2 linked regions of the Rubrivirga marina genome follow. Each later gene encodes a partner of the first gene's protein in a complex. Links are inferred from orthologs where the notes say so. Each region holds a gene or a part of one and is shown in the gene's direction. Other genes may lie near its edges.

Region 1 (7,897 bases):
TCTCGACCGCCGCCGCGGCCCCCGTCTACGCCGCCGTCGGCCCGTCGCTGGTGTGGACGGCCTCGATGCAAGACCTCCACCTCGCGTGGGACGTCGTCGTGACGGGGCTCTTCCAGGCGTTCAGCCTCCACTGGCTGCTGTCGTTCCCGCGGCGGATCGGGGGGCGGAGGGCGATCGTGGCGGTCTACGTCGTCGCGGGCGCCGTCGTCGGGTCCCTCCTCGTGGGGACGGTCGGCTCCGGATCCGTGCCCGAGGCGTGGCTCTACCTCCGCGCGGGGGCGGTCGCCGCCCTCGTCCTCGTCTTGTGCGTCGTCCAGTTCGCCCGCGCGCCGACGCAGCGGACGCGCCAGAAGGCGGCGTGGGTGCTCGCGGCCGTCGCGGCCTACACCACGCTTGACCTCCTCCTGTGGGAGCTCCCGGGCGCGGCTGGCCTCCCGGTCTTCGGGAGCATGGGGACCGTCAACGCGCTCGTCGGGATGAGCTACCTCCTCATCCCTGTCGGCATCGGGATCGCGGTCACGCGGGAGGGGCTGTTCGGGATCGACCGGTTCGTGACGCCGGGGCTGGCCTACGGCGCGACGGTCGTGCTCCTCGTGGTCGCCTACGCCGCGCTCGCGGGGGGGCTGGTGCACGCGCTCGGCCGGGCGCCCGGCTCGCTCCCGACGCCGGCCGCCATCGCCCTCGCCGCCGCCCTCTTCGCGCTTCTCGTCCCCGTCCAGCGGCGGCTGTTCGCGTCGATCGACCGCGTGTTCAACCGCCACGAGCGGGCGCGGCGGGCGACGCTGGCGGCGTTCGATGCGCGTGTCGAGACGGCGCAGACCGACGACGCCCTCCGCGCGGCGCTCGCCGAGACGATCCGCGACGGCCTCGACCTCGACGGCTGCACGGTCGGCCCCGACGCGACGCCCGAGATCGTGGCCCGTCCCGGCGTCCTCGACGTCCGCTCGACCGAGGGCGTCAGCCTCGACGCGTCGCTCGTCGAGGCCGCCCACGTGCCGCTCGGCGACGCCGGCACGGCCCGCCTCGGGCGGCGCCTCAGCGGTGCGAAGCTGACGGAGGACCACCTCGCGCTGCTGGCAGAACTTGGCCGGCGCCACGACCGCGCGGCCGAGCGGCTCCGCCTCCTCCGCGAGCTCAGCGCGCGCGAGCTCGAAGTCGCCCACACACGCCTCCGCATCGCCGGCGACCTCCACGACGACATCGGCGCGAGCCTCTCGTCGATGGCCGTCCTCAGCGACCTCGTCCGCCGCAACGACGCGCTGCCCGAGACCGACCGCTCCCGTCTCGACCGGCTCAGCGCCTCGGCCCGGACGCTCGTCGACGACCTCCGCGACATCGTCTGGGCCATCGACCCGTCATCGGACCGGCTCCGCGACCTCGCCGAGCGGCTCCGCGACACGGCGAGCTCTCTCCTGCCGGGCGTGGCCTGGACCGTCGAGGCGCCAACGGAGGATGACCTTCCACTGGACATGGAAGTCCGCCGCCACCTCCTGCTCGTGACGAAGGAGGCGCTCCACAACGTCGCCCGCCACGCCGACGCCGCGACCGTCCGCGTGCGCCTCGACGCGTCGCCCGACGCGCTCGCGCTGACGGTCGAGGACGACGGCCGCGGGTTCGACCCGACGGACGCACGGTCCGGACACGGCCTCTCCAGTCTCCGCGAGCGCGCCGGCCAGCTCGGCGGGACGCTCACGGTCGACAGCCGGCCGGGCGCCGGCACGCGCGTCTACCTCCACGTGCCCCGCGCGGACGCCGAGGCGGGCAGGGCCGGAACGGCGCGAACGCGCCGGGCCCCGGGCGGCGACGGGGCCCTTTCTTAGTCCGACGTCGTCCTTCCGCGCGCGCCCTCCCTACCGTGTCCTCCTGAGCGAGCGGCTCCGCTCAGGAGGACACGGCGGAGACACCGTGCCTCCTGTCCGTCCCCGCTCCCGTGCCAGAACCGATCGTCCATGTCTGGCTCGTCGAGGACAACGCGCTCTACCGCGAGACCATCGCCGACGTGATCGACGCGGCGCCGCCGCACGTGGCGTCGGCGTTCCCGTCGTGCGAGGAGGCCCTCGCGGCGCTCGACGCGGGGGCGCTGCCGGACGCCGTGCTCATGGATATCGGGCTGCCAGGGATGGGCGGCGTCGAGGGCGCCCGCGTGTTCCAGGCCCGAGCGCCGGCCGTCCCCGTCGTCATGCTGACGGTCCACCAGGACACCGACACCATCTTCCAGGCCGTCTGCGCCGGCGCGTCGGGGTACCTCTTGAAAACAGCGACGCCCGAGGCCATCCTCGCGGCCGTCGACGAGGTCCGGGCCGGCGGGGCGGCGATGGACGCCCAGATCGCCCGCCGCGTGCTGACGCTGTTCACGTCGCTCGCCGCGCCGCCACCCGACTACGGCCTCTCGGAGCGCGAGACGGAGATCCTCCAGCACCTCGTGGCCGGCCAGACGAAGCGCCAGATCGCCGAGGCCCTCTGCCTCAGCCCGCACACCGTCGACGGCCACGTGCGGAATGTGTACGGCAAGCTCCACGTCCACACGCGGGGCGAGGTCGTGGCGAAGGCGCTCCGCGAGCGGCTGGTCTGAGGGCCTGCGGACCTGGACGCCGGGACCTCGCGCGGCGCCCGAACCCCTCCGCCGCGGCTTCACCCGAGCGGCAGTTGTCCACACCGTTATCCACGGTGTGCACACCGACGTTGCGGGCCTCCGGCGGCGCCCCCTACCTTGACGCTCCCCCCAGACACCCGCGTGGCCGACGCCGCCCCCGCCCTCGCCGACGTCCTGCGCGAGGCGCGCGCCCTGCTCGCCCTCCAGCGCCGGCTCGCCGGCCCGGTCCGCTACCTCGGCGGTGCGGATGCGAAGACGGCGATCGAGGCCGGCCGGATCGCCGAACCGGAGGCCGCCCCGCCCGCCTTGGCGGGGCGCCCGACCGAGCCGCTGGCCGAGCCGGCGCCCGCCGCTCCGGCCGACTCCCCTGAGCGTCGTGCCGAGGCGGAGCCCCCCGCGCCCGCGGCCGTAGACGCCGAAGACCTTCCCGACGACGACGTGCCCGACCTCTTCGGCGACCTCCCCGACCCCAGCCTCGACGAGACGCTCTCGCCTTACGAGCGGATCGAAGCGCTCATCCCCGAGGGCCACCCGCTCCACGGCATGGACTCGCTCGGCGACGTCCGCGCGTGGCTCGCGGCCAACGAGCTGGTCCCCATCGACCGCGACCGGATCAACCCCGTCCTCGGCACCGGCGACCCCGACGCCGACCTCATGATCGTCGGCGAGGCGCCGGGGGCCGACGAGGACCGGACCGGCGAGCCGTTCGTGGGGCGCGCGGGCCAGCTCCTCAACAAGATCCTGGAGGCCGTCCACTTCCAGCGCGAGGAGGTCTACATCACGAACATCCTCAAGAGCCGGCCGCCGAACAACCGCGACCCGCTCCCCGAGGAGGTCGAGGCCCACATCCCGGTCCTCTACAAGCAGATCGCGCTCGTCCGCCCGAAGGTGATCCTGGCGGTGGGGAAGAGCGCCGGCAACGGGCTCCTCGGCAAGAAGTCGTCGCTGGCGTCGCTGCGGGGCAAGTTCAACGATTTCTACGGGCTCCCGCTGATGGTCACGTACCATCCGGCAGCGCTCCTCCGCAACCCCCAGTGGAAGCGGCCCACGTGGGAGGACGTCAAGCTCCTCCGCACCCGCTACGACCAGATCACGAGCGGCGCTTAGCCGACTCCCTCGCCTCGCGCCCGAGGCGGACCGCCTCGCCCCCCATGGCCGACCCCGACGAGTTCCAGCAGCGCCCCCTCCGCATCGACGAGGACATGCCGGGCGTCCCCATCGAGAAGATGGCGGGCGGGCGGCGGCGGCCGCTCAACGTGCTGCCGATGCAGCAGCAGGCCGGGCGGATGCCGCCCCAGGCCACCGAGGTCGAGCAGTCGGTCCTCGGCGCCATGCTCATCGAGCGCGAGGCGATCCCGAAGGCCATCGAGATCCTCCCCTCCGACGCGTTCTACGAGCCGAAGCACCAGCGGATCTTCGAGGGCATCGAGGCCCTCTTCGAGCGCGGAAACCCCGTCGACCTCATCACGCTCACGGAGGAGCTCAAGCGCCGCGGCGACTACGACCAGATCGGGGGGTACTACCTCACCGAGCTGACCACGCGCGTCGCGTCGGCGGCCAACGTCGAGTACCACGCCCGGATCATCGCGGAGAAGAGCCTCCTCCGGAAGCTCATCACGACGATGACCGGCGTCGTCGGCCAGGCCTTCGACCCGACGACCGACGCGTTCGACCTCCTCGACAACGCCGAGCGCGAGATCTTTCAGATCTCGGAGTCGCAGCTGCGGAAGGGCGCCGTCGACATGAACTCGGTGGTGCACCAGACGATGCAGCACCTCGAGTCGATCCACGGGCGCGAGGGCGGCATCACGGGCGTCCCGTCGGGGTTCACGGCCCTCGACGCCATGACCGGCGGCTGGCAGCCGTCCGACATGGTGATCGTGGCGGCGCGGCCGTCGATGGGCAAGACGGCGTTCTCGCTCGCCATCACGCGGAACGCGGCGCTCCACCCGGAGAAGCCGGCCGGCGTGGCCTACTTCTCGCTCGAGATGAGCGCGCAGCAGCTCGCCCAGCGCCTCCTCACGTCCGAGGCCCGCGTCGACGCCCAGCGCGCGCGGACGGGCCGGCTCCACGACGACGACTGGCCCAAGCTGGCCCGCGCCGCCGGCCGCCTCTCGGCGGCCAACATCTTCATCGACGACACGCCCGGCCTCGGCATCCTCGAGCTCCGGGCCAAGTGCCGGCGCCTGAAGGCCGAGCACGGGATCGGCCTCGTCATCGTCGACTACCTCCAGCTCATGCACGGGACGGCCCAGACGAAGGGCAGCAACCGCGAGCAGGAGATCGCCCAGATCTCGCGGTCCCTGAAGGGGCTGGCGAAGGAGCTCGACGTGCCCGTCATCGCGCTCTCGCAGCTCTCTCGTGCGGTCGAGACGCGTGGTGGAGACAAGCGGCCGCAGCTGAGCGACCTTCGCGAGTCGGGCTCGATCGAGCAGGACGCCGACGTGGTCATGTTCATCTACCGCGCCGAGCGGTACGGGATCACGGTCGACGAGAACGGCAACTCGACGGAGGGGCTCGGCGAGCTCCTCATCGGGAAGCAGCGGAACGGCCCGATCGGCGACGTGAAGGTGGCCTTCGTCAACCAGTACGCCCGGTTCGAGAACCTCACGAGCTACGTGGCCTCCGACACGTCGGGCGGCTACGACGACTACCCGCCGCCGGGCGGCGAGCTCGGAGGCGGCGACGGCTACGGGGGCGGCTACGACGCGCCGCCGCCGCTCCCGCCGCCGGCCACCGACGCCCCGTTCTAGCCCCGCCCGCCTCGGCGACGGGCTCACCGAGGCGGAGGGGCTCGACACACGCGCCGGCCCGAGGCCGAAGCCCCGAGCCGGCGCGGCCGTGCCGTCCCGACGAGGTCGTGGCTGGGAGTCGGGTCAGGACGCGTCGTCGCAGGACACGGTCGGGTTGAAGTCGGCGAACAGGCCGGCCGGGTTGTGGCGCCACACCCAGGCGTGGAGGGCCCACCCGCCGGCGCCGGCGCTCGGGTGGAACGTCTGGCCGAACAGCTCGGGCGCCGGGCCGGTCTCCGGCACGACGCCGAACGGGACGACATACTCGACGCCGACCAGCTGGAGGCGGCCGTTCTTGGTCGGCTCGTAGAGCAGGACCTCGGGCTGGACGGGGTCCAGCTCGCCGTCCATCAGACCGAGGTTGACGTAGTGGTGGCCCATGCCGCCGAGCTCGGGGTGGGCGACGCACTCGCTGATGACGACGGCGCCCCAGCCGTCGGCGACGGCCTCGTCGACGCGATGGTACGCGGCCGTCGCACGCCGTACTGCGGAGAGGGCCGACGGCGTCGCGGCCGACGCCTGGGTGTCCGGTGAAGAGCCTGCCTTGGAGGGCGCGGACGCGGGGCCGACGGCGTCGCAGGCGGCGAGCGTCAGGGTGGCGGCGATCAGAGGGAGAACGTGGTGTCGCATGGGGACATGGGTTGGTGACTACTCGGGCAGAAAGACCCGTGCCCCTTCCTCCGCAAGAGGATCGGACGGGGGGGCATGGTCCGGGGGGACGTGATCCAAGGGACCCGGCCTTCTGCGGAGGCTCAGGGGCGACGTCTTCTCCCGCTCGCCGCGCCGACGGTGCGGGCCTGGGGCGCCCGGGCCGTCGAGGCCCGTGGCCAGGTCGCCGTCCCGACCCCGGAGGCCGACGCCGGTCCGCAGCCCGAGCCTCGTCCGCCTCGGCGTCGAGGCCGACGGCGTAAGAGCCCCCCTTCTCCCCTCGTCCCCGCACGCATGAACGCTCCCATCGACTCGCGCGTCGGCATCGGGCACGTCCACCTCAAGGTGGCCGACCTCGACCGCGCGCTCGCCTTCTACCGCGACGTCCTCGGGTTCGAGGTCACGCAGCGCTACGGGACGCAGGCCGCGTTCGTCTCGGCCGGCGGCTACCACCACCACATCGGGCTCAACACGTGGGAGAGTCGGGGCGGATCGCCCCCGCCGCGCGGCGCGACGGGCCTCTACCACGTCGCCATCCTCTACCCCGACCGCGCGACGCTCGCCGACGCGCTCCGCCGACTCGTCGTCGCCAACTGGCCGCTCGACGGGGCCTCGGACCACGGCGTCAGCGAGGCGCTCTACCTCCGCGACCCCGACGGCAACGGCGTCGAGCTCTACCGCGACCGCCCCGAGGCGGAGTGGCCGCGCGATGCCGACGGCGCCCTGGCGATGACGACGGGCCCGCTCGACGTGCGCGCGCTCCTCGCCGAGGCTACGCCGCCCGCGTGAGCACGTCGACCCGATAGGCCTCCTCCCGGTGGCACCAGTGGCCCTCCCACGCGGCGTGGTCCCGGGCCGCTCCGTGGACGGCGTCGGCCGTCTGCGGGTAGTCCGTCTCGCCGGTCCAGTGGACGAGGACGAGGTGGCCGCCCGCCCCGACGCTGACCGCCAGCCGGTCCAGGGCCTCGGCCCAGTCGACCGGGGCGAGGTAGTAGCCGACCTCGCTCACGACCGCGAGGTCGAAGGGACCGGCGGGCGCCTCGGACGGGAGCGCCCGCCGCTCGAACGCCACGTGCCCGAGCCGCGCGCACCGCCGTCGCGCCCGCGCGAGCGCCGCCTCCGACACGTCGACGGCGAGGAGCCGGCCGCACCGCGGGGCGAGCCGCTCGGTCAGCACGCCGATGGAGCAGCCGACCTCCAGGGCTGAGGCGTAACGGTCCCGCGGCAGCGCGGCGAGCGTGGCCGCGTACTTCGCCGTCTCGTAGGGGCTCGTCGCGTAGGCCCACGGGTCGGCCTCGGCCCGGTAGAGCCGCTCGAAGTAGGCCGGGTCGATGGACCCCGACGCCGTCCGGTGCGCCCTCGTGGGCGGGGGGTTAGGCATGTCCGGAGGGGGGCGCGCGCCACGGCCGGCGTGTCTCGAGGAACAGCTCCCATGGCCGCTCGAAGTGGGCCAGCGTCTCGCCGTCGAGCATGAACCCGTCGGGGTCGTCGTCGATGAGCGCCGTCATCTGGGAGCGGTGGGCGGCGATGGCCTCGCGCTTCCGGGCGAGGACGGCCGTCACGTCGAGCCGCCACGCCTCGGCCTCGCCGTCCTGGGGTGCCGCGTCGGTCTCCGCCGCGGCCCACGCCCAGACGGGGTACTCGATCCAGCGCGGGGGCTCGTCCATCTGCGCCGCCGCCGCGCACGCGAGCGCCCACGTCCCGACGTGGTCGCAATGCGGGTCGCGCCGCCACGGGACGAGGACGGTCTCCACGCCGTCGAGGACCTCGGCCAGCTCACGGGCCGCCTCGTCGAACGCCGGCGTCCCTTCGTCCGGCAGGCCGCAGTCGGGGTGGCGGAGGAACGTGACGGCGTCGGCGTCGA
Region 2 (6,831 bases), 2.0 Mb from region 1 along the record:
GGCGTCGTTGAGGACGGCGACGGGGACGCCGCAGGTGTCGCTGAACAGCTTCTGCGCATCGGTCCCGATCCACGAGTCGTCGATGTTGGCCGCGGTCTGGACGATGCCCCGAACCACGCGGCCCGGGACCGTGCAGCCGAGCGCCTTCTTCCACCCGTGAGCCTCCATCACCTGCCGCATCGTCTCGGCGACGGCCTTCGGCGTGGCCGGCTGCGGCGTCGGGATCCGGTGCCGCTCTTCGAGGAGGATGCCCTTCTTAGTGTGGACCGGCGCCCCCTTGATCCCTGACCCGCCGATGTCGACGCCGAGGATCTTGCGGGGGACCTTCTTTTTCTTCTTGCCCATAGGGGAAGCTAGTGCGGTCGGGCGTCGGCTGTTTCGTAGAGCTCGACGGCGAACCAGCCCCTGGGGTCGGTCCACCGCCGGCGCCGCACGAGGCCGGCGTCCTCGGCGAGAGAGGCCAGCCCGTCGGGGCCGAACTTGTGGGAGTCCTCCGTGTGGATCGACTCGCCGGCCTCGAACCTGAAGCGCTCCCCCAGCACGGTCAGCGTCTGGTCTACCAAGGACCGGAGGTGCATCTCCACCCGCGGCGGGTCGTCGTCGAGGCGGACCTCGTGCGCCCACGCGTCGAGATCGGCGTCCCCGTCGAGTTCGCGGTTGATGCGGCGGAGTACGTTCAGGTTGAACTCGGCCGTGACGCCCTCGGGGTCGTCGTAGGCACGGCGGAGGACGTCCTCGTCCTTCCACTGGTCGACGCCAATGAGGAGCGCGCCGTCGGGCCCGGCCACCTCGGCGACGTGGCGGAGGAAGTCGCGCGCCTCCGGCTGGGTAAAGTTGCCGACCGTCGAGCCGGGGAAGAACACGACGACGCGGGAGGTCTCGGACGGGAGCTCCGGGAGGTCGAAGGCCCGCGTGTAGTCGGCCGCGACGGGGAGGACCGGAAGCCCGGGGTAGGCTTCTCGGAGCGACACGGCGGTCTGTTCCAGGAACGCCGCCGAGATGTCGATGGGGACGTAGGCCGCGAGCGTCCGGCGCGCGTGGAGGGCGTCGAGAAGGATGCGCGTCTTCTCGCTCGACCCGCTCCCGTATTCGACCAGCGCCGCGTTTTTGCCGATGGCCTCGACCATCTCGTCGGCGTGGTCGAGCAGGATCTGGCGCTCGGTCCGGGTGGGGTAGTAGGCGTCGAGCCGCGTGATGGCGTCGAAGAGGCGCGAGCCGCGCTCGTCGTAGAAGTACTTGGCCGGTATCGCGCGGGGCCGCTCGGCGAGGCCCGCCAGCACGTCCCGGCCGAAGGCCGAGGCGGGCGCGTCCGTCTCCAGTTCGGGCTCCTCCGGCAGGGACGGCGGCGTCACGAGCGGGCGAGGCGGAGGCCGGTGAACTGCCACGTTGCGTCGGGGGGGAAGAAGTTGCGGTAGGTCGGGCGGATGTGGCTCCGGCTCGTGGCGACGCTCCCGCCGCGGAGCACGAACTGGTTCGCCATGAACTTGCCGTTGTACTCTCCGAGGGCGCCCTCGACGGGCTTGTAGCCAGGGTAGGGCGTGTACTGGCTGTGCGTCCACTGCCACACCTCGCCGTACATCTGGCGGAGCGCGGGGCTCTCGGCGGGCGTCCCGTCGCCACCGACCGGCACGGCCGGGGTGGGGTGGAAGCGGCCGGCGTCGGCGAAGGGGCCGGGGGCGTCACCGGTGCCGTCCCAGACCGTCCGAGCGGCGACCTCCCACTCGAACTCGCTCGGCAGCCGGGCGCCGGCCCAGCGGGCGAACGCGTCGGCCTCGAAGCAGCTGAGGTGGGAGACCGGCTCGTTCGGGTCGACCGGCTTCATCCCCGACAGCGTGAACACGGAGTAGCCGGTCGGCGAGGCCTCGTCGCGTTCCCAGTAGAACGGCTCGGTCCACTCGTTCTCGACGCGCGACGCCCAGCCGAGCGACAGCCACAGCGGCGTGTCGTCGTAGCCGCCGTCGGCCATGAACGCGAGGTACTCCCCGCACGTCACGAGGCGGTCGGCGATCTCGAAGGCCTCCACGAACTGGCGGTGCCGCGGGCGCTCGTTATCGAAGTGGAACCGCCCGCGGCTCGTGGTCGCGTCCTGCGACTCGAACCCGACCTCGTGGAGCCCTGCCTCGAAAGGGCGCCACCCGAGAGGACCGGGGTCGACCGACGGCACGTCGACGGGCTCACGGAATGCCGGCCGCAGCGGGTTGACGGCGAACACGTGCTTGAGGTCGGTCAGCATCAGCTCCTGGTGCTGCTGCTCGTGGTGGAGCCCGACTTCGATCACGTCGGCCACCTCGGGCCGGTCCGCCTCGGCGAAGCCGTCGAGGAACTCAGCCATCGCCTCATCGACGTGGCGACGGTAGGCGAACACCTCCTCGACCGTCGGGCGCGAGAGGTAGCCGCGCTGGGCGCGGCAATGGCGCTCGCCGGCCTGGACGTAGTAGCTGTTGAAGAGGAACGGGTAGCGCTCGTCGTAGAGTTGGTAGCCGTCGGCGAACGGCGTGAGAACGAAGGTCTCCCAGAACCACGTCGTGTGGGCGAGGTGCCACTTGGTGGGGGAGACGTCCTCCATCGACTGGACGACGAAGTCCTCGGTAGCGAGACCGTCGCAGAGCGACTCGGTAAAGGCGCGGACCTCGGCGAATCGGGCGCCGAGGTCGGTGGCGGTGGCGGCGAGGGGCACGGCGCTAGTCGGTGGGGGAGACGTCGGTGTCGCCGTCGTCGTCACGGACGTCCGTGTCGTCGTCGGCCCGGCCCTGCGGCGTGGGCGGGATTTCCTGGTCTACCTGAGTGATGTCGTCGTCGGTCGGCTCGGCGTCCTGGGGGGAGGTGGGCGTTTCGGACATGGGACCTGGGAGAGGGGAGGGCGTTGACCGACGAGCCCTCGCCCCCGTTCCGTCCCATGCCTGGTGGTCTCCTTGACATTTATCTGGCCCCGGCTGCGGGCGCCCCCGTCCGCCGCGTCGGCCGCGCCGAGGCGGTCGCAGGGCGCGGGCTGGAAGGCGATCGGTATGCCGCCGGCGAGGGGTCGTTCAGCCGCTGGCCCGGCAAGGGGCGCGACGTGACGCTCATCGCCGCCGAGGCCATCGAGGCGGCCGAGGCCGAGTTCGGCGTCGCGATCGCCGAGGGCCAGCACCGCCGCAACCTCGTCGTCGAGGGCGTGCCGCTCGACGACCTCCGCGGGGTCCCCTTCGCCATCGGCGGCGCGCGGTTCGAAGGCGTCCGCCTGTGCGCGCCGTGCAAGTACCTCGTCCGCGTGACGGGGCAGGACCGGATCTTCGACGCGCTCGTCCGGCGCGGCGGCCTCCGCGCCTCGGTGGTGTCGTCGGGGACCCTCGCGGTGGGCGACGCCGTCACGTGGGACCCCGCCGACGTCGCGCGCCGCCCGACGCTCCCGGGGTAAACTGCCGGCCCCCGCCACGCCCATGCCCGGAATCCCAGACGCCACCATCGACGAGGTCCGCGCGGCCTCCGACCTCGTTGACGTCGTGAGCGACCGCGTGCGCCTCAAAAAGCAGGGCCAGCGGTTCATGGGCCTCTGCCCGTTCCACAACGAGAAGTCCCCGTCGTTCTCGGTCGACCCGTCGCAGAACCTGTACTACTGCTTTGGCTGCCGGCGCGGTGGCGACGTGTTCAAGTTCGTGGAGGAGATCGAGGGCGTCGGGTTCCTGGACGCCGTCCGGCTCTTGGCCGACCGAGCGGGCATCGAGATCCGGGAGGAGGGCACGAGCCCGGAGGCCGACCGCCGCGGCGCGATGCACGCCGCGCTCCGGTTTGCGGCGGGCTACTTCTACACGACGCTCGGGACGCCGGACGGTGAGCGCGGCGTCGAGTACCTCCGCAAGCGGGGGTTCTCGAAGGACGCCGTCCGCGAGTTCGGCATCGGCGTCGCGACGCCCGCCTGGGACGGCCTCGTCCGCACGGCCACCGAGGCGGGGTACAAGCCGGAGGTTCTGGAGGCCGTCGGGCTGGCGAAGGAGCGGAATGGCGGCGGCCACTACGACGTGTTCCGCGACCGGCTCATGTTCCCGATCCTGTCGCCCATCGGGAAGGTGCTCGGCTTCGGCGGGCGGATCCTACCGGACACCCAGACGGGCAGCGACGACTACACGCCGGCCAAGTACGTCAACTCGCCCGAGACCGAGGTCTACCACAAGTCCCGCGTGCTGTACGGGATGAAGCAGGCCAAGCGGTCGATCCGGACGGAGCGCGAGGCCGTTGTGGTCGAGGGCTACGCCGATGTGGTGTCGCTGTGGGACGCCGGCGTCCGCAACGTCGTCGCCGCCAGCGGCACGGCGCTGACGCCGCAGCAGATGGACCTCCTGAAGAAGCTCGACGTCCAGCGCCTCGTTCTGCTCTTCGACGCCGACGCGGCGGGGCAGGGCGCCGCACGGAAGGGGGTCGACGTCGCCCTCGACGCTGGCCTGGCGCCGTACGCCGTCTCGCTGCCGGACGGCGCCGACCCCGACTCGTTCGTCCGCCAGTTCGGCGCCGACGCGTTCCGGGGCATCCTCCGCGACGAGCGGCTGGACTTCGTCGAGTTCCTCGTGCTGCAGGCCCGCCAGTCCGGCGCGCTCGCCACGCCCGAGGGCAAGAGCGACGCCGTCCGCGAGGTGCTCCGCACGATCAAGCGGCTCGGCGACCCGATCCAGTCGGGTGAGTACCTCCGCCGCGCCGCCGCGCTCCTCGACGTCTACGAGACCGACCTCCGCCGCCAGTTCGAGGGACAGGCCCCGCCTCGGTTGCGCCCTCGGCCCGAGCCTGAGACCGCGGAGTTCCAGGAGAGCACGCCGCCCCCTCTTCCGGAGCTCCGACCGGAGGAGGAGTCCTTGATCCGGCTCATGCTCGAACACGGCACGCCGATGGTCGAGCACGTCCTCACCCGGATGGGCGTCGACGAGTTCACGCCCGGGGCGCCGCGGGAGATCGTCCAGGCCCTGATCGCCCAGTTCGAGGCCGGCGCCATCGACGCGGGCCCGTTCGTTCGCGGCGAGCACGGCGAGTCCGCGCGTGTGCTCGTCGCCGAGGCCCTCGCCGAGCGGCACGGCCTCAGCACCGACAACTGGAAGGCGAAGGTCGGGACGACCGTCAAGGGGCGGGACAGCGCGCCGTTCGAGACCGCGACGTCGTCGATGCGGCTCCTCAAGCTCGATCGCGTCCAAGAGGCGATCACGGCGACGATGGCGGAGATCCAGTCGCGCGAGCGGGCCGGCGAGGACATCGCCGACCTCCAGGCCCAGGTGAACGAACTGAACGCGCTGCGGAGGACGATCGACCGAGGCGAGTTCATGGAGTGGGAGGGCTGACCCGGCCCGACGGCCTCCCGAGGCAGGGGCCTCCGCGCGGGGCGCCGAGGATCGGGTCGGCCTCGGTCTGAACGAGCAGGGCGACGCGAGCGGCGAGATCGGCGAGGGCCGGTCGGATCGGTTGGCCTCCCGGCCAGATCGGGCCCGGACAACGGAACGACGCTTCCGCGAGGACTCCGCCCGCCTCGGGAGCGCGGGGACGGCTCGCCCGTTCTACCTTGCCGCCCCCCCCAGACCCATGGCCGACGAACCCACCGCCGAGACGACGCCGACGCCCGGCGACGGCCTCCCCGACCTGCCCGCCGCAACGCCTGAGGCCGACGCGGACGACGCGGCGCCTGCCCTCGAGACCGCTGCCGTGCCCCCGGAGCCGACGCTCGACCAGGAGCTCGCGCTCGCCGTGGAGCCCGTCGAGGTGCCCGACGGCGCCCCGCTCGACCACCCCGCGCTCTATTTCAACCGCGAGCTGAGCTGGATCGACTTCAACTGGCGCGTCTTTTTTCAGGCCCTCGACGAGCGGGTGCCGCTGCTGGAGCGCGTCCGGTTCGTGGCGATCACGGCCAACAACCTCGACGAGTTTTACCGCAAGCGAATCGGGGGTCTCAAGCGCCAGCTCGGCGCTGGCGTCCGCGCGCTCTCGCCCGACGGGCGGACGCCGCGCGAGCAGCTCGAGCTCACGACGGCCGCCGTGCTCGATATGCAGGCCGAGCTCTCGCGCGTGTGGGAGGACGAGCTCCGCCCCGAACTGGCCGCCGCCGGCGTCGTCGTCCGCGAGTACGACAGCCTGGAGGACGACGAGCAGGCCGAGCTCGACCGGGTCTTCCGCGGCACCATCTTCCCGATCCTCACGCCGCTCGCGGTCGACTCGGGCCACCCGTTCCCGTTCATCTCGAACCTGTCGCTGTCGCTGGCGGTCACGCTCCGCCACCCGACGCGCGGGACCGAGCACTTCGCCCGACTGAAGGTCCCCACGGGCCGCGCTCGGTTCATGCCCGTCGACGGGTCCGAGGGCGAGTTCGTGGCCATCGAGGACCTGATCGCCAACAACGCCGAGGAGCTCTTCCGCGGCATGGACGTCGAGGGCGTCTACGCCTTCCGCGTCACGCGCAACGCGAGCGTCGACCGGAGCGAGGAGGAGGCCGACGACCTCCTGTCGATGATCTCCGAGGAGCTCCGCGAGCGGAAGTTCTCCGAGGTCGTCCGCCTCGAGGTCGAGGCCGAGATGCCCGACCGCGTCCGCGAGCTGCTCCGCCGCGAGCTCAACCTCACCGAGCCCGAGGACGTCGTCGAGGTCGACGGCCTGCTCGACCTCGCCGGCCTCGAGGCCCTCTACAAGGTCGACCGGTCCGACCTGAAGGATCTCCCGTGGGAGCCCGTCGTCCCGATCCGTCTGCGCCACATGGTGATGGAGGACGACGACGACATGTTCTCCGTCATCCGGAAGGGCGATCTGCTCGTCCACCACCCGTACGAGAGCTTCGCCGCCTCGACCCAGCGGTTCATCGAGGAGGCCGCCGAGGACCCCCGCGTC

The links.
Region 2: the proteins of dnaB (region 1) and dnaG are in contact, whole or in part, in a crystal structure (PDB 2R6A), measured with the Geobacillus stearothermophilus proteins. The link is inferred for Rubrivirga marina from one-to-one orthologs. Residues at the interface, in WP_033016901.1 of Geobacillus stearothermophilus: Ser13, Glu15, Ala16, Gln18, Glu91, Leu92, Asp94, Ala95, Val96, Pro97, Thr98, Ala99, Ala100, Asn101, Tyr104, Tyr105, Ile108; in WP_049624496.1 of Geobacillus stearothermophilus: Lys456, Leu457, Leu458, Pro459, Ala460, Asn463, Ala464, Leu467, Leu535, Leu536, Ile537, Ala538, Gln544, Glu545, Asp548, Tyr549, His552.

Annotation. Positions count from the first base shown.
Region 1 is NZ_MQWD01000001.1:1,206,822-1,214,718, reverse strand. What follows is about bases 3,047-6,045. They hold dnaB (replicative DNA helicase), read left to right. Parts: upstream 3,047-3,744; coding sequence 3,745-5,346; downstream 5,347-6,045. Other genes in these bases: BSZ37_RS05015 (hypothetical protein), read right to left, coding at 5,470-6,015; BSZ37_RS22325 (uracil-DNA glycosylase), read left to right, coding at 3,047-3,700. Also shown: BSZ37_RS05035 (ATP-binding protein), read left to right, coding at 1-1,820; BSZ37_RS05030 (response regulator transcription factor), read left to right, coding at 1,931-2,572; more of BSZ37_RS22325, read left to right, coding at 2,735-3,046; BSZ37_RS05010 (VOC family protein), read left to right, coding at 6,328-6,822; BSZ37_RS05005 (class I SAM-dependent DNA methyltransferase), read right to left, coding at 6,806-7,414; BSZ37_RS05000 (PIG-L deacetylase family protein), read right to left, coding at 7,407-7,897. UniProt on the Escherichia coli protein: The main replicative DNA helicase, it participates in initiation and elongation during chromosome replication. Travels ahead of the DNA replisome, separating dsDNA into templates for DNA synthesis.
Region 2 is NZ_MQWD01000001.1:3,243,391-3,250,221, reverse strand. Bases 2,958-5,859 are described here. They hold dnaG (DNA primase), read left to right. Parts: upstream 2,958-3,419; coding sequence 3,420-5,300; downstream 5,301-5,859. Other genes in these bases: ppk1 (polyphosphate kinase 1), read left to right, coding at 5,539-5,859; BSZ37_RS13735 (MOSC domain-containing protein), read left to right, coding at 2,958-3,397. Outside these bases: ppgK (polyphosphate--glucose phosphotransferase), read right to left, coding at 1-345; egtD (L-histidine N(alpha)-methyltransferase), read right to left, coding at 354-1,352; ergothioneine biosynthesis protein EgtB, read right to left, coding at 1,349-2,677; BSZ37_RS22080 (hypothetical protein), read right to left, coding at 2,682-2,840; more of BSZ37_RS13735, read left to right, coding at 2,897-2,957; more of ppk1, read left to right, coding at 5,860-6,831. UniProt on the Escherichia coli protein: RNA polymerase that catalyzes the synthesis of short RNA molecules used as primers for DNA polymerase during DNA replication.